4 regions of the Serratia sp. GW822-FHT06E05 genome follow, and region 3 is predicted to be linked to each of the others. Evidence: predicted binding sites of a transcription regulator. Region 3 holds the regulator's gene; each other region holds the start of a gene.
The links. Region 3 encodes CRP, which controls carbon source genes, mostly activating them, when cyclic AMP is high. Its sites were predicted from a motif close to ATGTGANNNNNNTCACAT; they were not measured.
Positions count from the first base shown of each region.

Region 1: the regulator CRP is predicted to act here: its motif matches at 3,989-4,006, upstream of AC1RKC_RS18450 (PTS sugar transporter subunit IIB).
Region 2: the regulator CRP is predicted to act here: its motif matches at 2,052-2,069, upstream of serA (phosphoglycerate dehydrogenase).
Region 4: the regulator CRP is predicted to act here: its motif matches at 4,470-4,487, upstream of AC1RKC_RS01855 (YjcB family protein).

Region 1 is NZ_JBXALM010000008.1:213,955-219,871, reverse strand. Features, by position in the region: gene chbR (transcriptional regulator ChbR) at 1-663, opposite strand, end outside; gene AC1RKC_RS18460 (glycoside hydrolase family 1 protein) at 678-2,063, opposite strand; gene chbC (PTS N,N'-diacetylchitobiose transporter subunit IIC) at 2,112-3,473, opposite strand; gene AC1RKC_RS18450 (PTS sugar transporter subunit IIB) at 3,485-3,802, opposite strand; gene AC1RKC_RS18445 (LysR family transcriptional regulator) at 4,221-5,114, opposite strand; gene AC1RKC_RS18440 (SDR family NAD(P)-dependent oxidoreductase) at 5,221-5,917, shown strand, end outside.
Region 2 is NZ_JBXALM010000010.1:193,930-199,846, reverse strand. Features, by position in the region: gene AC1RKC_RS20640 (LysR family transcriptional regulator ArgP) at 187-1,080, opposite strand; gene rpiA (ribose-5-phosphate isomerase RpiA) at 1,283-1,939, shown strand; gene serA (phosphoglycerate dehydrogenase) at 2,264-3,502, shown strand; gene AC1RKC_RS20625 (5-formyltetrahydrofolate cyclo-ligase) at 3,710-4,318, opposite strand; RNA gene ssrS (6S RNA) at 4,347-4,529, opposite strand; gene zapA (cell division protein ZapA) at 4,571-4,900, opposite strand; gene AC1RKC_RS20610 (YecA/YgfB family protein) at 5,222-5,800, shown strand; gene pepP (Xaa-Pro aminopeptidase) at 5,862-5,917, shown strand, end outside.
Region 3 is NZ_JBXALM010000011.1:188,058-193,974, forward strand. Features, by position in the region: gene argD (bifunctional acetylornithine/succinyldiaminopimelate transaminase) at 1-302, shown strand, start outside; gene AC1RKC_RS21590 (YccS/YhfK family putative transporter) at 440-2,515, opposite strand; gene crp (cAMP-activated global transcriptional regulator CRP) at 2,570-3,202, opposite strand; gene AC1RKC_RS21600 (OsmC family protein) at 3,582-3,989, shown strand; gene AC1RKC_RS21605 (phosphoribulokinase) at 4,027-4,896, opposite strand; gene AC1RKC_RS21610 (YheU family protein) at 5,048-5,281, opposite strand; gene AC1RKC_RS21615 (hydrolase) at 5,278-5,917, opposite strand, start outside.
Region 4 is NZ_JBXALM010000001.1:418,984-424,900, reverse strand. Features, by position in the region: gene AC1RKC_RS01880 (ABC transporter permease) at 1-167, shown strand, start outside; gene ddpC (D,D-dipeptide ABC transporter permease) at 173-1,060, shown strand; gene AC1RKC_RS01870 (ABC transporter ATP-binding protein) at 1,060-2,064, shown strand; gene AC1RKC_RS01865 (oligopeptide/dipeptide ABC transporter ATP-binding protein) at 2,054-3,001, shown strand; gene lpxA (acyl-ACP--UDP-N-acetylglucosamine O-acyltransferase) at 3,013-3,801, opposite strand; gene AC1RKC_RS01855 (YjcB family protein) at 4,119-4,400, opposite strand; gene mrdA (penicillin-binding protein 2) at 4,693-5,917, shown strand, end outside.

The DNA.
Region 1 (5,917 bases), on a different contig from region 3:
CGGTGTTTTATGGTAATACCGCCGCATCGCCCGGGTCAGGTACTCCTGCGTTTTTCCCGACAACTCCACCATATTGAGCAGTGCCTTTTCACCAAACATGGCTTTATCATGCATGCCGGCCAGGGTGTTTTTCAGCCACTGCGGGATATCGTCCCCCTCGCCGCTCTCTTCCTTATAGTGACGAATGCGGCTGATGATATAAAAGGTCAGCGTTTCCAGGAATTCGGCAAAATCATCCTCGCGAAACTGCGGGGAACCCACCACCGACTCGATATAAGCCAGGAATTCATTCTTCAGGCTGTAGGCCTGGGAGGCGACAAAACAGCGTGGCAACTGCTGCAAATAGTTCTCTTCGAAGAACACCTTGCCAACCGCCACGTTGAAGATTTTCGCGGCACCGAACTCATAAAAGCTCTGATGGCGCGAACCAATGGGGATGAAGACAAAATCGCCCCGTTCCAGCAGCACGCGCTTGCCGTTGATCTCCTGATAACATTTGCCGCTCAGGACGATGGTGAATTCATAGTAGTCATGCTGATGCAGCCCAGTGGCGCTTTCCACCTTGTTATAAATGAACAAATGGAAATCTTTGCAGTTAAAGAAATCCTGCTCCCGAATCAGCTTAACGTCGTTCGCATTCAGCGAAACCAGGTTCTCAGACATCGCATGCGCTCCCGTTAATCAAAGCCGTTCTGCCGGGCCGTCTCGGCAAACCAATAGCCACTCTTCTTCAACGTGCGCTGTTGGCTCTCCCGCTCGAGCCGAACTAACCCGTAGCGATTCTTGTAGGCATTAAGCCAGGACCAGCAGTCGATAAAGGTCCACAAATGATAGCCTTTGCAGTTGGAACCCTCCGACAGCGCCTGATGCAGCCATTTCAGATGATCGCGGATAAAGTCGATTCGATAATCATCCTCCACCCGTCCAGTAGGGCCGATAAAGGCCTCTTCACCCTCTACGCCCATGCCATTTTCTGAAATATAGCAGGGAATGTTGCCGTAGTTTTCCTTCAGATCCATCAGGATGTCATACAGCCCTTTTTCATAGATCTCCCAGCCCCGATGCGGATTGATCTTGCGGCCAGGCATGTCGTAATAGCTGAACAGATCTTCCGGCATCGTCACGGATGCGTCGGCCCGGTAGTCTTCTTTCGCTTTAACCCTGCGCGGTTGATAGTAATTGACGCCCAGAATATCCACCACGCCGTCGGCAATCAGCTGTGCGTCCTCCGGTGCCGTTTGTGGCAACAAATCATTGGCGCGCAGTAAATCAACCAAATCTTGCGGATAACGCCCTTTGGTCACAGGATCAAGGAAGCTTTTGTTCAGCAACAGATCCGCATGATGGGCGGCCACGCCATCTTCCTGGCTGTTCGAACGCGGATAGGTCGGGCTCAGGTTCAAAATAATGCCTATCGCGCCTTGGTGGCCCAACGCCCTGAACTCCTTCACCGCTTTGGCATGGGCCAGCACGCTGTGGTAAGCCACCGCGACTGCCCTTTTAAAATCAACCACGCAAGGATAGTGCAGGTCGTTCAGATAGCCCGCTTCGACCGGCACAATCGGCTCGTTAAAAGTAAACCAATGAGTGACCCGATCGCCGAACAGGCTGAAACAGGTTTTGGCGTAGCGGGCATAGGCTTCCACCACCGCCCGGCTTTCCCAGCCGCCTTTTCGCTGCATGCACATCGGCATGTCGAAATGGTAAAGGTTGATAAATGGCGTAATGCCCTCAGCCAGCAGGCCATCGATAAGCGCGTTATAAAAAGCGACGGCTTTCGGGTTCACCTCGCCCTCCCCGTCCGGGATCAGTCGTGACCAGGAAATAGAGGTTCTGAAGGTGTTATGCCCAAGCTTTTTTAACAGCAGGATGTCTTGCTGGAAATGGTCATAAAAGGTGGATGCCTCGGACGGACCGACCTGATGATGAAAGCGTTCTGGCGCAATGTCATACCAGTAATCGAAGATGTTCTGACTTTTGCCATCCCGTGCAGAGGCCCCTTCCGACTGCGGCGCAGAGGTCGCGCTTCCCCACCAGAAATCGTCAGCAAATTGATATTTCATCCAAACGCCCCTAAAACCGGGGCAGCAAGTGCTGCCCCAGACTGACAGTTAGAATTTCAGCGCCTTGGCGATGTCTTCTTCGCTTTCGGTAGCCTGATCGATCTGGCTCTGCGCCTTGTTGGATATCATCACAAACGGCAGGTAAATCAAGGTCGCCACGCCCAGGTTGAAGAAGCTCAGCAACATGGCGACGATACTGCCGTTAGTATTGAAGAACGCCCCCAGACCTACCGGCATGGTCCAGGGGGCAATGTTGGTGATAGGCGGGATCATTCCGGTGTAATAGGCCACCGTGGTGATGATCGTCAATACCGGTTGAACCAGAATGAACGGGATAAACATCACCGGGTTCATGATCACCGGCAGGCCGAACAGGATAGGTTCGTTAATCTGGAAGATGCCCGACGGGGTAGCCAGCTTGGCGACCTGGCGATAGTCTTCACGGCGCGAGGCGATAAAGATGGCGATAATCAGCCCCAGCGTAGAGCCGGTGCCGCCCAGATAGATATAAGAGTCGACGAAAGGTTTCGCCCACATATGGAACTCTTTGCCGGCGGCAACGGCGGCTTCGACCGAACCATACTTGTTGTAAAGCTCTACGTTTTCCAGCGCGAATGGCGTCATGATGCCGCTGTCCAGCGCGGCCAGCGCCATCGAGCCATGCACCCCGAAGAACCACAGCAGCGAGGAGAACATCACATACACCCAGCCGACAACGCTGCCCATTTTCGCCAGCGGAGCCGAGATGGTGTCCATGATGATTTGGTGGAAGTTGGTTCCCCACAGCGTCAGGCAATAGGCAATCACGCCCATGATCGACAGGATCAGGAATCCGGGGATCAGTGCGGAGAACGAGCGAGACACGGAAGAAGGTACGCTGTCGGGCAGGCTGATGACCCAGTTGCGGCGCACCACAAAGGTAAACATCTCCGCCACCACCAGGCCGATCACCATGCCGGAAATGATGTTGGCGCCGCCAAGCCAGTTAGCACCGACGGCATAAGCCTCACCGACGCTGAACGGCGTCACCGTCATAAAGGCGGCAACCGCCAGTAGCGCGGCCGCTAGCGGGTCAACCTTACGCTCCTCCGCTAAAGCCATACTGATAAAGAAGGGCGTCATCAGGGACATAATCCCCAGGGTGCCGTTATAAACGCTGCCACCGATGGTCTTCAGGCTGTTTAGCGTTTCAATGGTGGACGCATCCAGCCGTACCCCCAATGAAAAGAAGAACGAGCCTTCGCCGAAACTGAGGAATACGTTGTTGATCAGAACGAACATCGCCCCGGTCAACGTCAGCGGCATTAATCGAATGAACCCGTTTTTGATGGCATTAACATGGGGCTGTTTACCAATTTTCACGGCAAAGGGCAGTATGACCTTTTCCAACGAGGCAATTAACGTATTCACGGCAGACCCCTTTATTGGTTAGCTTTTTTTATGGTGGCGACCGCGGCCTTCAACACCCCAAGGCCATCAAGCTTGCCGTATAAAGTGGAATCGATCACTTCGACGGGCTTATTGGGCAGCTGTTTTTGTACTTCGGCTAACGTATAGGCAATCTGCGGCCCCAGCAGGATCAGATCTGCCTCTGCGCCCTTTTCCGCAGCCAGCGCTTCGGGATAAGCGGCAATGATCACTGGCACTTCGTACTTCTCGGCCTGCGCCTTCATTTTTGAAACCAGCAGAGAAGTCGACATACCGGCAGAACAAAACAGATAGATTTTTTTCTTTTCCATACCCAATCCCTCAAGATAATCAAAAAAGCCCCGTGTCATTTGTTTGCCAGATGCAATAGCGATTGCCTCGCGCACATTCCTTATGAAAATTTCCGTTGCTCTGCCCTGGTTGCGAACAGTATACGGAGGCATCGGAGCTGACCGGTAAGCCATCGGCATAAAGAACCGTCTCTCCTTGACCTTCCCGATTGACCCTCTTCACATTTTGCATAAAAAATTAGTGTGACCGGGCTCACAAACAACCTATAAAAAATCGGAATATTCGCGATAAACTATAAAATAACAATTATAAACAGCCAGTTATAAACTCACTGGTAATTTAAGAGATTATTTGCGCCCGAACAAACGAAGGGGGAATAAAGTAGTTCAAGCTTGATTTTCTTACTTGCCAACCGAACGCGATGGCCGGTAAAGAAGACTAGGTGGGCAGACGCAACAACTCGATCACCGTGGTCAGCGCCACGGAATGATTCCTGCGGTTGGGATAATAGAGGTAAAAACCGGGAAACGGCGCGCACCAGTCGGCCAACACCCGCCGCAGCCGTCCGCTCGTGAGGTGTTCTTCCACCTCCTGTTCGATGGCGAAAGCGATGCCGACGTGCGCCAACGCCGCCTGCAGCAACAGCCTGGCGTCATCCACGATAAGCGGGCTGTTGACAGCCACGGAAAATCGCTGCTCGCCCTGCTGAAATGCCCATTTGTAACGCTCGCCCGAAGAGGCCTTGCGCCAACCGATGCAGCGGTGCTGCAGCAAATCATGTGGATGCATCGGTTCGCCGTGCCGTTGAAAATAGTCCGGCGTGGCGACGATGGCAAAACGCAGATCCGGCGTCAGGCGCACCGCACGCATATCGTTGTGAAGATCCTCGCCGAGCCGAATACCGGCGTCAAAGCCTTGCTCGACGATGTTGGCAAACCCTTCATCCGCCACCACCTCCAGCGTAATGCCGGGGTACTCGCTGGCCAACTGCCCCAGATGCGGCACGATGGCGAGATCGATCGCCGAACGCGGCGCGTTGATGCGCACCAGGCCGCGTGGCCCTTCGCGAAACGCATTCAGGCTCTCCAGCGCGGCGTCAATGTCGGTAAAGGCCGGCACCAGCTGTGCCAACAGATGCTCACCGGCCTCCGTCGGCGAGACGTTGCGGGTGGTGCGGTTCAGCAGGCGAATGCCCACCTGCGATTCCAGTTCGCGCAGGGTGTGGGTCAGCGTCGGCGGCGTCACGCCCAATCGGGCGGCGGCGCGACGGAAGCTGCGTTCACTGGCGATAGCCACGAAGGCTGCCAGGCCGGACAATTCGGGTTTCTTCATGCTATTAATATAAATTATCTAATAGTTAGATTAATTTTTAACGGATAGTTATCCTTAATCTAACAATATAGCATTGCGTTCGAACCCATTACCAGGTATTGATGCGATGATTAATGTTAAAGCCCCAACTCATGAAACGCCGCGCCGTCTGGCTGACAAGGTCGTGCTGGTAAGCGGCGGCGGTACCGGTATCGGCCGCGCAGCCGCGCTGGCCTATGCCCGCGAAGGCGCAAAAGTGGCGCTGGCCGGCCGGCGTGCGGCGGAAATCGAAGCCACGGCGCGCGACATCGCGCTCACCGGCGGCGACGCCCTGCCCATCGTGGCCGACGTCTCCCAGGAAAACGACATCCGCAGGCTGCTCGCCACGGTGACCGCCCACTACGGCCGGCTCGACGTCGCCTTCAACAACGCCGGCATCATCGGCAACTTCGCCCCCATCACCGAACAGAGCAGCGAGGATTTTGACCGCGTGATCGCCATTAACCTCCGTGGCGTCTGGCTGGCGATGAAATACGAAATTGAAACCTTCCTGGAGCAGCATTCAGGCGGCGTGATCGTGAACACCTCCTCCTGGCTGACCCACGGCGCGCTCGCCGGCTCATCCAGCTATTCCGCCAGCAAAGGCGCGCTCGATGCGATGATCCGCGCGGTAGCGCTCGAATACAGCGGCCAAGGCATCCGCGTCAACAACATCAACCCCGGCATCATCGACACGCCGATGGCGCGCGGCAGCGTGGCCGACAGCGTGGCGTTCGCGCCCTTTATCGCCCACACGCCCGCCGGCCGTTTGGGCGAATCGGAAG
Region 2 (5,917 bases), on a different contig from region 3:
CAGGTTTTTCAAACTGCTGATAAAACCTGTTATTAGCGAGAGCGTGCTGAAGTGGTCAACGGCCCGAAGGGGGGATACAGGGATGCATCCCGTAATAGCCCCTCGGTACGCGAGATCCGGGGAATCTCGGACTTAAAACAGCTTTGTTAGTAATCTGAGGTTCGCTGCGGCGAACCTTTTTACCTTTTAATCCTGACGCAGAACCTGACGACCGTGCTCCAGCAGGGCATCGGTCACTTTACGCATCATGCGGCTTTCCGGGGCGAAGCGGTGCCAGAACAGCATGCGGCGTTGGAACAGGCCTGGTGTCAGGTCGATAAGCTCGCCCGACTCCAACTCTTTCTCAATCTGCAGATGCGGGATCATACAGCAGGTGGTGCCCTGACGAGCCAACTGCACGAAAGCTTCCGATGAGTTCACGATATGACAGGGAACGCTGCCCGGCGACAGATCAAAGTTCTGCTGCAGGAAAGCCTGGTGCATGTCATCGAGATGGTCGAACGCCACCGCCGGCGCTTTTAGCAGCGCAGAACGCGTGACGCCGTTCGGGAAGTAGCGCTCGGCAAAACCCTTGGAGGCGACAAACAGATAGTCCAGCGCACCCAACCGGTCTACCAGGCAGCTCGGCAGCGGCTGCGGTTGGATACTCACCGCGCCGACCACTTCACCGCGCCGCAGGCGTTCCTGAGTACGGGTTTCGTCTTCCACCTGGAGGTTCAGGCGGATAGGGGAGTCCGTCAGCACCGGTTTTAACGCCGGCAGCAGCCAGGTGGCCAGGCTGTCGGCGTTGACCGCCAGCGACAGCAGCAACGGCGTGTCGATACCGGTGTCGTTGCCCAACCACTCTTCTTCCAGTAACTCGACCTGGTGCAGCAGCGCCAGCAATTTTTGGCCCTGCTCGGTCGGGCGCGGCGGTACGGTGCGGACCAGCAGCGGTTGGCCGAACAGGTTTTCCAACTGCTTAATGCGCTGGGATACTGCCGATTGGGTGATACAAAGCTTTTGCGCGGCGCGCTCAAAGCCGCGCTCACGGATCACCGCGTCCAGCGCTTGCAGCGTTCGATAGTCTGGGCGTTTCATCGGAAAGATATCCCTTACAGTAATAGATACAGGCACTATGCCACATCTGGGGTGTTTTACAGGTGGAAAATCACCGCGCGACTTTACCGCGACGCGCCTAAAAATGCGGCTTAGGGTGAAGAAGTGTGATCCTGCCTGAGTGAAAAATAGCGATTTACCCTATAATACGCACACGTTTTCGTACAGAGGCAATGGACATATTATGACGCAGGATGAACTGAAAAAAGCGGTTGGCTGGGCCGCGCTGGATTACGTAACCCCTGGCACCATCGTTGGGGTAGGTACCGGCTCCACCGCCGCCCACTTTATTGACGCGCTCGGCTCGATCAAGCACCAAATCGAAGGGGCGGTGTCCAGCTCCGACGCCTCCACCGCCAAGCTGAAAAGCCTCGGCATCCACGTGTTCGACAGCAACGAAGTGGATTCTCTGGATATTTACGTTGATGGTGCGGATGAAATCAACCGCCAGATGCAGATGATCAAAGGCGGCGGTGCCGCGCTGACTCGCGAAAAAATCATTGCCGCCATCGCGCGCAAATTTATCTGCATCGTCGATGCCAGCAAGCAGGTCGACGTGCTGGGCAAGTTCCCGCTGCCGGTCGAAGTGATCCCGATGGCGCGTTCCTATGTGGCGCGTGAACTGGTGAAGCTGGGTGGCTTGCCGGAATATCGTCAGAATGTGCTGACCGATAACGGCAACGTGATCCTCGATGTGCACAACCTGAGCATCGTCGACGCCATCGCGCTGGAAAACAAAATCAACGGTATTGCCGGCGTGGTGACCGTCGGTTTGTTCGCCAACCGCGGCGCCGATGTGGCGTTGGTCGGCACGCCTGAAGGTGTGAAAGTCGTCGAATAACCGCATGTGTTAGCAGGGGCGTCGCCATGGCGCCCCTCTGGAATACGATCTTGGATCCCAGCGGACCGCATAATTCACTGGCTAAAATATCTTTTCTTTAAAGCGCCAAATTTGGTGACATATGTCACATTGTCAGCGTTAGCTCCACAAAGCTTCTGTCTATTTCTTTCCCTATGGCATTTTCTGCCACAAACCGCCAACATCGCTGAGCCTTGTACTGACGGGCGGGCAATCGTTTGTATTGCCGCCCGCGTTATTTTTGTTATGTTGGATGCGTGCTGTTAACAACAGCCGCTTCTGAAGTCTGAACATAGGGTCGGGTAAATGGCAAAAGTATCATTGGAGAAAGACAGGATTAAATTCCTGTTGGTGGAAGGGGTTCATCAGAGCACGGTAGATAATCTGCTGGCAGCCGGATATACCAACATTGAATATCACAAAGGTGCGTTAGACACCGAAGCGCTTAAGGCATCCATCCGCGATGCTCACTTCGTCGGCATCCGATCGCGTACGCATCTGACCGAAGAAGTCTTCGCCGCTGCAGAAAAGCTGGTGGCGGTAGGGTGTTTCTGCATCGGCACTAACCAGGTTGATCTGAAGGCGGCGACCAAACGCGGCGTTCCGGTGTTTAACGCACCTTTCTCTAATACCCGATCCGTGGCCGAAATGGTGCTGGGCGAACTGCTGCTGATGCTGCGCGGCATTCCATCCGCCAACGCCAAAGCGCACCGCGGCGAATGGCAAAAATTGGCCGTGGGCTCGTTTGAAGCGCGCGGCAAGAAGTTGGGGATTATCGGCTACGGCCATATCGGTACCCAACTGGGCATCCTGGCCGAAGGCCTGGGCATGAAAGTGTTCTTCTACGATATCGAGAACAAGCTGCCGTTGGGCAATGCTCAGCAAGTGCGCCACCTGTCAGACTTGCTCAATATGAGCGATGTGGTGACGCTGCACGTGCCGGAAACCCCATCAACCAAAAACATGATGGGTGCAGAAGAGCTGGCACTGATGAAGCCGGGCTCGATTCTGATCAACGCTTCGCGCGGCACCGTGGTGGATATTCCGGAACTGTGCAAGGTATTGGCCAGCAAGCACTTGGCCGGCGCGGCGATCGACGTCTTCCCGGAAGAGCCTGCGACCAACAGCGAGCCGTTCAACTCACCGCTTTGTGAATTCGATAACGTGATCCTGACCCCGCACATTGGCGGCTCCACTCAGGAAGCGCAGGAGAATATCGGTGACGAAGTGGCCGGCAAGCTGGCGAAATATTCCGACAACGGCTCAACCCTGTCGGCGGTAAACTTCCCGGAAGTGTCCCTGCCGGCGCATGGGCCTAACGCCAGCCGCCTGCTGCACATCCATGAAAACCGTCCGGGTGTACTGACGCAGATTAACCAAATCTTCGCTGAAGAAGGGGTGAACATCGCCGCGCAGTACCTGCAAACCGGTCCGGAAATCGGCTATGTGGTGATCGACATTGAAGCGGAAACCGAGCGTGCCGATGCGGCATTGCAACGTATGAAGGCGATTGACGGCACTATCCGTGCTCGCTTGCTGTTCTGATTGAACGTGCTGTAACGAATAAAGGCCGGATTTATCCGGCCTCAGGTTATTGACAAAGGGGGATAAAAGCGTGGTTTTTCCCCCTTTGTGTTATTAGCCGAAAATCAACAAATTGATTTTCCTGGTTTATTTTCAAAACCTTTAGCGCCTGCCGCCAAACATTATATGTTTGTCAGCAGTCTCAGGCCGGATTTATCCGGCCTTTTGCTATTTAACGATCTGCCAAACCCAATTCTGCGCGGGGGTAACAATCTCCGGCAGCGGAATATCCCAGTGTTCCACCGGCACCTGTTCGACCTGCTGGCAATCATGGGCCAGGCCTATCGGATAAGGGCCACGGTGTTGCCAGTTTTGCAGCGTGCGATCGTAGAAGCCACCCCCCATCCCCAGGCGCTGGCCCGCGCTGTCAAAGGCCACCAACGGCGTCAGTACCACGTCGAGCGAGCCCAATGGCAGCACGTGGCGCACGTCGAGCTCGGGCTCGAGAATGTTGAAGCGGTTGTGCACCAGCGGCGTTTCAGGGGTGTAATGCAGGAATAACAGATTACCCTTGCTGAACGGGTGCAACACGGGCAGATAAACCTGCTTGTCCAATTGCCACAGCCGTTCAATCAACGGGCGGGTATTTAGCTCACCGTCGAACGACAAAAATACCGCGATATTCTGCGCTGCCAGGATGCGTGGATGTGCAGCGATGCGTTCAGCTATCTGCAGGGAGGATTGTTGTTGTTGTTCAGGCGTTAGAGCGCGTCTACGCTGACGGATTTGATTTCGGATATTTTGCCGCTGCTGGGCATACTGGGCTTGAAAAGACATAGTCAGCACACATACCGCTGAGGAAGGGGGAATCTCCGAGATGCCGTCGCAGGCTGTAACCCTTGAACCCATGGTTCAAGGTGAACGTGCTGTCGCAATCTTAAGGCTTCTCGGCGGGCCGAGCATGCACACCGATCGCGGATCATCACATTCTGTTGGTACTAAATATCGGCTCAGGGGACTGGCCCGCTGGCGAACATCTCAGAGAAATTTTTTACTCATTGCCAAAACCTGAGGTTTCAGCAACTTAAGTTATTCGAATTGTGCATCCTGACGTTCAGAGATGCGACCCTGTTCAAGCAAAGCCTGTTCAATGGTCTGTTGCAGCATGCGAATGCGTTGTTCCATATTGGACGCATAATCACGGGTTTTCAACCGTTCTTGAGCAAGTTCATGACAAACGTTCAATGCTGCGATGAAAACGAGCTGCTCAGTATTTGTGACTCTAGTGCGAACTTTAAGATCTTGCAACCGTTCGTTAAGATCGACCGCGGCCATGTTCAACGCATCTTGTTGTTCTGGCGGGCAATTGACTCTTAAAGAGCGACCAAAAATTTGAATATCTACCGGTTGTGCAGACATGCCACCTTCCTGCCTAAATTTCGCGCCAGCCCCAGCTTGCCCTGACCGGGCCTACCAAAGCGGGCGCCACTATATATACCTCGGTACCAAGATACAACCCCTTTTTCAGTACCTGGTTGTAATCTACTGCGTCAGACATTACCAGTCAAAAAAGGGTTTCAAAATGCGTATTTAGCGTCATTTCGTCCCCTGCCGGCAGCGTGTGAGTTCTGACACATCACGATTATAACTAGCCACTGAGGTGTCGCGCTTATCTGGTACAGCGACGGACCTTGGTGGTAGCATAACACGAACTTATCCTGCCAACGATGACGAATGCGCATGTCTATACAGAATACATTTCCAAGTTACCAATCTTTGACCGTTGCTCTCAACCAGCAAGCGGTGGCGTTAACCGCAGCAGAAATGCACGGCCTGATCAGCGGCCTGCTGTGCGGTGGCAGCCGCGACGCCGGCTGGCAATCGCTGGTCTACGATCTGACCAATGAAGGCGTGGCCTTCCCGCAGGCGCTGAGCCTGCCGTTACAGCAACTTCATGAAATCACGCGTGAAACGCTGGAAGACGACGACTTCATGTTCCAATTGATGATGCCGGAAGGCGAAACCGTCAGCGTGTTTGACCGCGCCGATGCGCTGGCCGGTTGGGTGAATCATTTCCTGCTGGGGCTGGGCATGATGCAACCCAAGCTGGCGCAGGTGAAAGACGAAGTGGGCGAGGCGATCGACGATCTGCGCAATATCGCTCAGCTCGGTTATGACGAAGACGAAGACCAGGAAGAGCTTGAGCACTCTCTGGAGGAAGTGGTGGAGTACGTGCGTGTGGCGGCCATTTTGTGCCACACCGAATTTACCCGCCATAAGCCGACGGCGCCGGAAAATGCCAAACCGACCTTGCACTAAACACCCGATTTCACGTCCTTAGCGGCCGTGAGCACAGGCAGATTGATTTCAGGAGAAGGTGATGACTCAGCAGGAATTCAACGGCCGCCGTCAGGCGCTGTTGGCTAAAATGGCTCC
Region 3 (5,917 bases):
TGCTCAGTGGCATTGAACTGCGTCATGGACTGTACGTGCAGGCGTTAAAACAGATTGGCGAGAAATATGGTGTTTTCAGCGACATTCGCGGCATGGGCCTGCTGATTGGTGCCGAATTGACGAAAAATTACCACGGCAAGGCGCGTGATTTCCTGACTGCCGCCGCTGCACGCGGGTTGATGATCCTCAATGCAGGGCCAAACGTGATTCGTTTTGCGCCTTCGCTGGTGGTAGCAACCGAGGATATTGACGAAGGGATGGCGCTGTTTGAGCTGGCCGTGCAGGACGTGATTGGCGCTTAATGCATAAGGGCACCGAGGGTGCCCTGAGTTTGATGACAAAGTGGTCTGTGAGCCCGAGATACTCGGGTCTAGCGCACCGAGGGGCGGTCTCCCTAATAACAAGCTTTGTCAGCAGTCTGAGGGCGCCGGCGGCGCCCTTATTGATCGCGCAGTTTGCGTTTCAGCCAGATACCATGGTGCGGACGCTGGCGCCAGGCCAGTGACGAGATGGTGTGCATGACGCTCAGATGGGACAAAATCCGCCGCAGATGGCGTTCCATTTCAGTCACCGGCATATCCGGCTGCAAATCCGGTGGCTGCATAATGCCGTTGCCACTGCTCGGCCCGTCGTATTCAAGCCGCTGCTGACAGCTTTGCAGCGCGATTTCACAAGACTGCAAATACTCCTCCGCCAGCTTTGGCGTCAGCATATAGTGCTCGCGCGCCAGAATGGTCATCGCATTCAGGTGTTCGACAATAAACTGGCTGTGCGTAACCCACAGGCGCATATCTGCCAGGTAGCTCGATTCAAATCCCGGCTCCTGCATCGCCTGATTGAGTGAGGTGAACAGCGCGTTGTGCGCCTGATTGACCTGCATGCGGGCATAAGCCAGCGCACTGGGATCGGGTTCTTGCTCTTCCAGCAACAGGCGCAGCGCCTGCTGATCGTTTTCCAACGCCTGATGGGCGTTCTTGCGTAGCAGACCGCTTTGCCACTGTGGCCACAGCCAGATGGTGCTGCCGAACACCAGTACGCAGCCGATCAGCGTGTCGATCAGGCGCGGCACCAGGAAGTGGGTGCCGTTCAGTGCCAACAGTTGCAGGGTGTAAACCGCCGTCACCGTAAAGCCAATTACCGCCAGCCCGTAATTTTTACGTGAAACCAGATAGGCCAGCAGCGTGATCACCAGCATCACGCCCAGCGTCTCAGCCTCGGGCAGCTGCAGTTGCAGTAACCCGGCGGCAATCACCAACCCAACCAAGGTGCCGAGCGCACGGTGCTGGATGCGCACCCGGGTGGCGTTGTAGCCGTTTTGGCTCACCAGCATGATGGTCAGCAAGATCCAGTAAGGTTTTGGCAGATTGAAAATCATGCCCAGGCTGCTGCCCGCTGCCAGGGTGACTCCCAGCCGGGACGCATTGCGCAGGGCGTTGGATTTGAACGACAGGTAACTGACCAGCGCGGGCCAGAATGGCAGACGGTTTTGATTGGCCATCAGATCGCGTCGGTAGAGTGGGTGCTGGGTGCGCAGCAGGCGGGCGATGCGGCTGAAGTGGTAATAACAGAATTGGCCGACCGGGTTGTCCGGGTGCTGTGTCGCCACTTTTTCCAGGGCTGCCAACTCATGGTCCATGTTGAAACGCTGAGAATGCTGATGATAGAGGATATAGTGCGCTACCGTGCGCAGCCGATTGGCAATCACCTGTGCATTGCGGCGGATAATGGCTTCGGCCTGGCTCTGCTCTACCAGTTTTTGGACCTCTTCCGGCAGGTGCAGGCTGACGGTGATATGTTCCTGCAAATCCAGCGCGACCTGAAAGGTGCGTTGCAGGCGCTTTTGTTCGAGATTGCTGGCATGGGGCAGAAAATTAAGCTGCTGATACAGCAAGGTGATCAGGTCCATGACCTTTTGCTGGCGCACCAGCAGCGGTGGTAAGGCGGTCTGCGGATCGGTGTGCTGGGTCAACAGCGAATATTTGGCTTCGAAGTAGTCCGCCAGCTCCAGATAGAGCTGATTGAGCGACTCGCGCATCGGTTGCTCTTTCCACAGCTTGAACCAGAACCAGGTAAACAGGCCGTACCAGGCGGTACCCACGATATATAATACCGGCGCGTGCCAAAGCGGTACCGTACCGGCCATGCTGAGGGAGAAGATGGCGGCAACCAGCGCGGCGGGCAGCAGGCGGGCGTGCAGTGGGCTGATTTCGCCGCTGACGCCAAGCAACAGTGCCAGGCCGAGCATCAATGCGGGCAGCGGCACTTGCCACAGCAGTGCCTGTTGCAGCAGCAGGCTGCTAAGCGCAAAGAGCGAACCGCCGACGATCAGGCGTTTAAAGAAACGTTTGTGGGGCGTGTCCAGCCCGGCGATGTTGCAGCAGGCGGGAACCAGGGAAAATAGCAGGCCGTATTGCAGTTGGCCGATCAACAGCCCGAGCAGAACCGGCAGGCACAGCACCAGCGTTTGTCGCAGTGCATAGTTGACTTCCGGATGATAAATCAGTCGGCGCCACATGATAAATCGGGGAATAAAAAAACGGCGCGAATTATCGCGCCGTTTTTTCAGTGATTAACGGGTGCCGTAAACGACAATAGTTTTGCCGTGAGCGGAGATCAGGTTTTGATCTTCCAGCATTTTCAGAATACGACCCACGGTTTCACGAGAGCAACCGACGATCTGGCCAATTTCCTGACGGGTGATTTTAATCTGCATGCCATCCGGATGGGTCATGGCATCAGGCTGTTTCGCCAGGTTCAGCAGGGTTTGCGCGATGCGGCCCGTAACGTCCAGGAAGGCGAGGTTACCCACTTTCTCAGAGGTTATCTGCAGGCGGTTTGCCATCTGGGCAGACAGGCGCATCAGGATGTCCGGGTTTACCTGAATCAGCTGGCGGAATTTCTTGTAGGAAATTTCAGCCACTTCACAGGCGGTCTTCGCCCTAACCCAGGCGCTACGCTCCTGACCTTCTTCAAACAATCCAAGCTCGCCGATGAAATCCCCCTGGTTAAGGTAGGACAGGATCATCTCTTTACCTTCTTCATCCTTAATCAGCACCGCGACGGAGCCTTTGACGATGTAGTAAAGCGTTTCGGCTTTTTCACCTTGGTGAATCAGCGTACTTTTGGATGGATATTTGTGGATATGGCAATGAGACAGGAACCATTCGAGAGTAGGGTCTGTTTGCGGTTTGCCGAGAACCATTCGCTGTTATCCTCTGTTGTTATCGCTGCCTTGTGTCACAGGGGTCAGAGTTCCCTGTAAAACGTGCTGTCGCCGTTGTTTTAATGGTGGCTATCAGCAGGTTTTGAGGCGTGTCATAAATATACGCTGTCGCTCTAGCATATTAACTTGCCGGGAGAGCTGCAAGCTACATTCTGTTAACATACCGGTAAAGGAGCCTTTCCCTGGGAGTTTCCCTGAAATCAGTGTCCCGGAAAGATTTATTGCGGCTCTGTTTGTAGCACAGAGTGAGGCGGGTGTCTCGTGTTGTCTCGCTTCAGCATGATTAGCATCAGGTTCCGTTGCCAGTTTCTATGCGAAAGCGTACTCTGATTTTAAGAAATTAACCGGAGTGACCAGCATGCAGGCAAGAGTTAAGTGGGTGGAAGGGTTGACGTTTCTGGGTGAATCCGCGTCTGGCCATCAGGTATTGATGGACGGCAACGCTGGTGATAAAGCACCCAGTCCGATGGAAATGGTGCTGATGTCAGTAGGGGGCTGCAGTGCTATCGACGTGGTGTCGATCCTGCAAAAAGGACGCAACGACGTGCGTGATTGCGAGGTGAAACTGACCTCTGAACGCCGCGAAGAAGCGCCACGGTTGTTTACCCATATCAACCTGCATTTTATCGTGACCGGCAAAGATTTGAGCGACAAGATCGTGGAACGTGCGGTCAACCTGTCAGCTGAGAAGTACTGTTCGGTTTCACTGATGCTGAGCAAAGCCGCCAGCGTGACCCACAGTTTTGAAATCCGCGACCTGGCGTAACGGATAAAGGGGGCGCGGTTGTACCGCGCCCCGTAGATTACTCGATTTTTTTTCCTTCCAGCAGTCGCTGCACCAGCGGCGCCATGATCAGTTCCATCGCCAGCCCCATTTTGCCACCCGGCACCACCAGCGTATTGATATGCGAGATAAAAGATCCCTGCAGCATTGCCAGCAGATAAGGGAAGTCAATCTGGTCCAGCCCGCGGAAGTGGATGACCACAAAGCTCTCGTCCAGCGAAGGGATAGCCTTAGCGGCGAACGGGTTGGAGGTGTCTACCGTCGGCACCCGTTGGAAGTTGATATGGGTACGTGAAAACTGCGGCGTGATGTAGTTGATGTAGTCTTCCATCGAACGAACCACCGAATCCATTACCGCTTCGCGGGAGTGACCGCGTTCACCGGTATCGCGGATCAGCTTCTGGATCCATTCCAGGTTTACGATCGGTACTACGCCGACCAGCAGATCGACGTGTTTGGCCACGTCGATATGTTCGGTCACGACGCCACCGTGGAGCCCTTCGTAGAACAGCACGTCGGTCGGCGCCGGCAAGGCTTCCCATGGGGTGAAAGTGCCGGGAACCTGATTATAGGGTACCGCTTCATCGTAGGTATGAAGATACTTGCGTGAGCGACCGGTGCCGTTTTTGCCGTAGTCGAGAAAGCTTTGTTGCAGCAGGCCGAAGTCATTGGCTTCGGGGCCGAAATAGCTGATATGGCGGCCGAGATCGCGCGCTTTGCGGATCGCTGCGTCCATTTCCGGCCGGGTGTAGCGGTGGAAACTGTCGCCTTCCAGCTCGGCGGCGCGGATGTTCAACTGCTGAAAGATTTTACGGAACGCCACGCTGGTGGTGGTGGTGCCGGCCCCGCTGGAGCCGGTCACTGCGATAACGGGATGTTTGGCGGACATGGTGGTAGGTCACTCCGTGTTAAATGCGCAGGCGTCAGATATGATTATTGGTCTGTTTGACGCCCTTTCGCCAAGGGCAAAATTCCGCGCGTTGGTTTGCAATAACCCATTGTTACCTGATTTTTTCCGTCAGTCATAGAACCGATCGCCACTAAATTTCTTCCTGCCCGGCGCGGAACTGGCCGCGCGGCATGATGTTGACGGTCTCATGCAGTTCTGACCAAACCAGCAACACCTCGCCGTTTTTCAACTGGCGGCGCACGTCTTCCACTTTCTGTTCCAGCGAGCGTTCGTGCTCGCCGTAGTCGGTGCCTTCGCGTAACACAAAGGACTCGATCAGGCTGTTTAGGGTCTCAGTTTCCAGTTCTTTCCAGGGGATAATCACGTGGTTGTGTCCAGATAAGGGGAAAGCCAGGATGGAATACGGTATTCCAGCCACATTTGGGGGTGTTTCAAGGTGCCGCCGACAAAACCGACGTGGCCGCCAAACTCGGTCAACTGATACTCAATGTTGTGCGGCAGCGTGGTGACCTCGGGGATCACTTCGTCGGTCATAAAGGGATCGTCTTTGGCATGGATGATCAATAACGGCGTCTGGATCGCCGGCAACAACGGCAGGGCGCTGCAACGGCGATAATAATCACTGGCGTCGCTGAAGCCGTGAATGCGCGAGGTGATGGCGTCATCAAAGTCGCGGATCCGGCGCAACGCTTTGAGCTGCGGCAGCTTGAGCGGCAACGTGTCAGGGTAGTGCAGCAGCTTGCGGGTGGCATTTTGTTTGAGTTGCCCAAGCAGATAGCGCTGATAAACGCGCGAAAAGCCTTGTTCCATACGCCACGAACAGGGCTCCAGCATCAGCGGTGCTGAAACCACGACCGCCGCCTGCAGCAGACTGTCCGCCCCCTGCTGTGCCAGGTAGCAGGCCAGCATGTTGCCGCCGAGCGAGACCCCGACCGCGGCGGTGGGGGCTTCACCGTAGGTTGCGCGCAGCCACTGCAGGAAGAAACGCGCATCTTCCGTT
Region 4 (5,917 bases), on a different contig from region 3:
TCGCCTGGCCGGGCATGGGCGCTTACGTGGTGGATTCCATTCAGGCGCTGGACTTTCCGGCGGTGATGGGGTTTGCCGTGGTGGTCTCTTTTGCCTACGTGATGGTTAATTTGATCGTCGATCTGCTCTACCTGTGGATCGACCCAAGAATGGGGCGCGAGGGATAATGACAATGACTCAAATCGAACAACCACCGATCGCGGAACCCGTATTGCGCTATCTTAGCCTGCGCCGCGCCTGGTACCGGGTTCGGCGGAGTCCGCTGACGCTGCTGGGTGCCGCCATCATGATAGCCGTGCTGTTCCTGATGCTGTTCTCGCCGTGGCTGGTGCCGCATAACCCGGACGCCATTGACCTAACCGCGCGCTTACTGCCGCCTTCGCCCGAGCACTTGTTCGGTACCGACGAAGTGGGCAGGGACCTGTTCAGCCGAGTCCTGGTTGGCAGCCGTCAATCGGTGGCCGCCGGGCTGGCGGTGGTGGTTTTAGCGGGGAGCATTGGCTCGCTGCTCGGCTGTTTCTCCGGCGTGATGGGCGGTACGGTTGATGCGTTAATTATGCGCTGCATGGATATCATGCTGTCGGTGCCGTCGCTGGTGCTGACCATGGCGCTGGCGGCGGCGTTGGGCCCCAGTTTGTTCAACGCCATGTTGGCGATTGCCGTAGTGCGCATTCCTTTCTACGTGCGGCTGGCGCGCGGCCAAACGTTAACGCTGCGTCATCAGGCGTATATGCAAGCGGCGCGCACCTTTGGCGCTTCGCGCTGGCATCTGATTGGCTGGCACGTGCTGCGCAATGTGATGCCGCCGTTGGTGGTGCAGGCGTCGCTGGATATCGGTACCGCAATCCTGATGGCGGCTACGCTGGGCTTCATCGGCCTGGGTGCCCAGCAACCGACCGCCGAATGGGGCGCTATGGTGGCCAATGGACGCAACTATGTGCTCGACCAATGGTGGTATTCGGCCTTTCCCGGCACGGCGATCCTGATCACCGCCACCGGTTTCAACCTGTTCGGCGACGGTCTGCGCGACCTGCTGGATCCTAAAACCCGGGGGCGCTGATGAGTGAAACCACCGTTTTATCAATCGATGAATTGCAGCTGGAGTTTCCGGTTTACGGCGGCAGCGTCAAGGCGCTCAATCGCGTTTCGTTGCAGGTCAAGGCGGGTGAAATCGTCGGCGTGGTGGGCGAGTCCGGCTCCGGCAAGTCGGTCACTGCGATGATGACGTTACGGCTGCTGGCGGAAGAGGGTTACCGCGTGACCGGCGGTTCGCTGGAGATGCTGGGCACCGACGTGCTTAACGCCAGCGAGCGGCAAATGCGCCAGTTGCGCGGTGCGCGGGTGTCGATGATTTTTCAGGAACCCATGAGTGCGCTTAATCCAACGCGCAAGATCGGCCGCCAGATGTGCGAGGTGATCCGCCTGCACCAGCGACTTTCCGCCTCGGCGGCTCGCGACAAGGCGATTCAGCTGTTACAGGAAATGCAGATTGCCGATGCACCGCGGGTGATGGAGCGATATCCGTTTGAGTTGTCCGGCGGTATGCGCCAACGGGTGCTGATTGCCATGGCATTTTCCTGCGAACCGGAACTGATCATCGCCGACGAACCCACCACTGCGCTGGACGTCACGGTCCAGCGTCAGGTGTTGCGTTTGCTACAGCAGAAGGCGCGAGCCAGCGGCACGGCGGTGCTATTTATCACTCACGATATGGCTGTGGTGTCGCAACTTTGCGACCGGGTGTATGTGATGTACGCAGGACACGTGATTGAGAGTGGCGCAACCGCCAATGTGATTGAGCATCCCAGTCATCCGTACTCCATTGGGTTATTGCTGGCGGCGCCGGAGCGTGCCGAACCGCGCAGCCTGCTGCAGGCTATCCCCGGTACGGTGCCCAACCTGAGCGCGTTACCGCCAGGCTGCGCTTTCAGCAACCGTTGCCGCCATGCTGACGCTCAGTGTCGGCATACGCCAAGACTTACGCCATTGGTGGCAGAGCCGAGCCAAAGGGTAGCCTGTTGGCATCCGCAGTCTGTCGATTTGGAGATGCAAAATGAACGTTGAGGCACTGCTGGAACTGCGCGACGTGCGATTACGTTTCCCCGCCAGCTATAACTGGCGCGGCAAGCCGCGAGAGTATGTTCATGCGCTCAATGGGTTGGATCTGAACATTATGCGCGGCGAAACCTTGGGCATCGTTGGCGAGTCCGGCTGCGGCAAAAGCACCCTGGCGCAGTTGCTGATGGGGTTGTTGAAGCCCAGCAGCGGCGAGCTGCTGCGGGCGCGCAATGCCGGCTCCTGGTTTGGCAGCGGCATGCAAATGGTGTTTCAGGATCCGCAGTCATCGCTCGATCCGCGCCTGCCGGTATGGCGAATTATCACCGAGCCGGTGTACGTGCAGCAACACAACAGCGTGGCGGAACGACGGGCGCAGGCGGCGGAGTTGGCTCAGCAGGTGGGACTGCGGCCGGAGGCGATTGACCGGTTGCCGCACGAGTTTTCCGGCGGACAGCGACAGCGTATTTCCATTGCACGCGCACTGTCGTCACAGCCGGACATCATCGTGCTGGACGAACCTACTTCGGCGCTGGATATTTCGGTGCAGGCGCAGATCCTCAATTTACTGGTGGAACTGCAACGCCAGCGCAACCTGACTTATGTGCTGATCTCGCATAACGTCTCGGTGATCCAGCACATGAGCGATCGGGTAGCGGTGATGTATCTGGGGCAGATTGTCGAATTGGGGCCGACCGCGCAGGTGTTGCGCCAGCCGCAGCACCCTTACACCCGGTTGCTGCTGGATTCGGTGCCCCGTACCGGCCGTTCACTGAGCGACAGCACAATTGAAGACCGCAAAGGGGAATTACCGGGCAACCGGCAGTTGCCGCAGGGCTGCTTTTTTCGCGAACGTTGCCCTTACGCCGGCGAGGGGTGCCAGCGACCGCAAAGTTTGAGAGTCAACTTGGGCGGCACGGCGGTGCGTTGCCATAAGGTAGGATGACGGCGATACGCTCAGCGGATAATGCCGCGCGTCGAGCGTGTGAAGAAGTCGAGGAACAGGCGTAGCAATGGGTATTCCACGCTCAGGTGGATAACCTCTTGCCGTAAATCCTCCAACGCCATCGACCGGTGATACAGCATATCGTAGAGAGCGTGAATAACTCGCTGTTGTTGCGGATCGGCGGCCAGAAAAGCCAGCGCTGCCAGATGCAGGCCGTCAGGTTTGGCGCGATGGCCGCCGGCCTGAACAAAGGGCGGCAGATCCTGCACCAGCAGGGCACCGTCGGCAACTTTTGCATGGGCACCGATAATGCAAAATTGGTGTACCGCGCACCGGGCGCCGACCCATGCAGCATCGCCCATCTCAACATGCCCGGCCAGGCCGCTGTGCTCGCCGACGTAAGCACCGTTTCCGATGACGCAGTCGTGGGCAACATGCACATTATCTCGCAGGTGATTGTCGTTACCGATGACGGTGCGCTGGCGCCCCTGTACTGTACCGCGATGTAGGGTGGCGTAATGGCCTATACGGTTACGATCGCCAATGATTAACGAGGTCGGTTCATCGGCATACTTCAAATCCTGGCCGGCTTCGCCGATCGAAGAAAACGAGCCGAAAACGTTGTCGCGGCCGATACGGGTCAGGCCGTTAATTACCGAGTGCGAGGCAACAGTGGTGCCTTCGCCTATCTCAACCCCGGCGGAGATGACGCAAAAAGGCCCGATACGCACGTGCGCACCGATCATCGCGCCGGGCGCGATCAGGCTGTTGTCTGCAATAAGGGCAGAGGGAGAAATCATCACGTTTCCTGATGGCGGCGCGTGGCTATCCATCAGCCAGGCCAGTCATCGGTTAATTATTAAGCCGGATTCTGGATTAATTGGGGGAAACAGGAACGCGTGGGCAGGAAGTTTGCCTTCCGGTCGGTGTGACAAGGTTTGTCTGCGGCCAGCATAAGCCGGTATTTGCCTCAGACCGCTACCTTATATTTTATTTATTTTGTGAACCTTTGGGTAATAACGGGATGTTACCACCGGCGATTTCAACCCTTTGCTCTGCAGGGCTGAAAATGGTCAGGCTGACAACGGTCAATTCCGTCGCCAGCGAATGCCATAACTCAGGGCAGTGGCCAATCGGTAGGGGTGTTACTGACGACCTCGACATACATGTCCCAGGCGTGGGACCAGAATTGCGTAAAGCCTTCCTGACTGAAGCTAATGCCCATCAGGCCCATCACGAACCAGCAGGTGGTGAACAACCCGAGGCTGCTGAACATAAATGCCATGCCGTTGCGGCTGGTCTTACGGCAAACGACGTTTAGCTGGCTGGCCATAAACATCATAACGGCGCTAAGCAACTCCCAGCGCATCATAATAAAACCTGTGGCAATGGCACTCATCGAACGGGATCCTTGGTGATAAAGCTGCTCCCGGCGAGCGGCCGGAAGGTCAGGGCAATGGGTGAAATAGTGTGATCTGTGTCACATTGTAGCACTGGGATAAATCGCTGCTCAATCCCTGAGCGGGAGAAAAATCGGCATTTGGTAACATTCCAACATGCTGAAACATTTATGCCATTTCATTAGCAACCTTTTAATGGGGAGCGCAAACCAATAACGCTATGCTTGCCGACTTTTCACTGCCCTGATTTATCTTGGGAAAATGTGACGTCTGACAGGTAACTCGCCACGTATGGCCCTATTAAAAGATAAAATTCGCGACCATTCCGCCGAAGAAATGTTGTTTATACGCCGCGCCGGCGTGGCAATGGTGTTGGTTGTCGCCTGTTTTGGCGTGTTGATCCTCAACCTGTACCGCCTGCAGGTAAAACAGCATGCGTTCTACCAGACGCGATCCAATCAAAACGACATCAAGATGGTGCCGATTGCCCCCAGTCGCGGGCTGATTTTCGACCGCAACGGCATTCCGCTGGTGCGTAACATTACGCTGTATCAGATCCAGATTATCCCCAGCAAAATCGACAATATGACTGCGCTGCTGCAGGCGCTGACGCCGATTGTCGATCTGACCCCCGAAGACATCGCCGCTTTTCGCGATGACATGCACCACAATGGCCGCTACAAGCCGGTTACCTTGAAAAGCGGGCTGACGGAAACCGAGGTGGCGCGCTTCGCGGTCAATCAATACCGTTTTGACGGGGTGACGATTGACACCTATCAGCAGCGGGAATATCCCTACGGTGCCGAACTGGCCCACGTGGTGGGTTACGTGTCTAAAATCAACGATGGCGATTTGAAGCGGCTGGACAAGGCGGGCCTCAGCGAGAACTATGCCGCCGACCACAATATCGGCAAGCAGGGCATCGAGGCTTATTATGAGTCAGAGTTGCATGGCACCACCGGTTATCAGGAAGTCGAAGTGGATAACCACGGTCGCGTGATACGCCTGCTGAAAGAACAACCGCCACAGGCGGGCAAAAACATTTACCTGACGCTCGATCTGCCGCTGCAGCAATATATCGAATCAGTGCTTAAAGGGCAGCGGGCGGCAGTGGTGGTGGAAGACCCGCGCGACGGTGGCATTTTGGCCATGGTCTCCAGCCCCAGTTACGATCCCAACCCTTTTGTGAAAGGCATCAGCTATCCCGCGTATAAAGCTCTGCTGAGCAACCCCGATCTGCCGCTGATTAACCGCGTCACGCAAGGGCTCTACCCACCGGCATCCACGGTGAAGCCTTACATGGCCACGTCCGCGCTGTTTGCCGGAGTGATCACCCCCAACACCACCTTCTTTGGCGCGCCGACCTGGACCTTACCGGGTACCCAGCGCCGTTATCGTGACTGGCTTAAAACCGGGCATGGCATGCTGAACGTGACCAAGGCGATAGAGGAGTCCGCCGATACCTTCTTTTATCAGGTGGCGTTTGAAATGGGCATTGACCGTATTCACAGCTGGC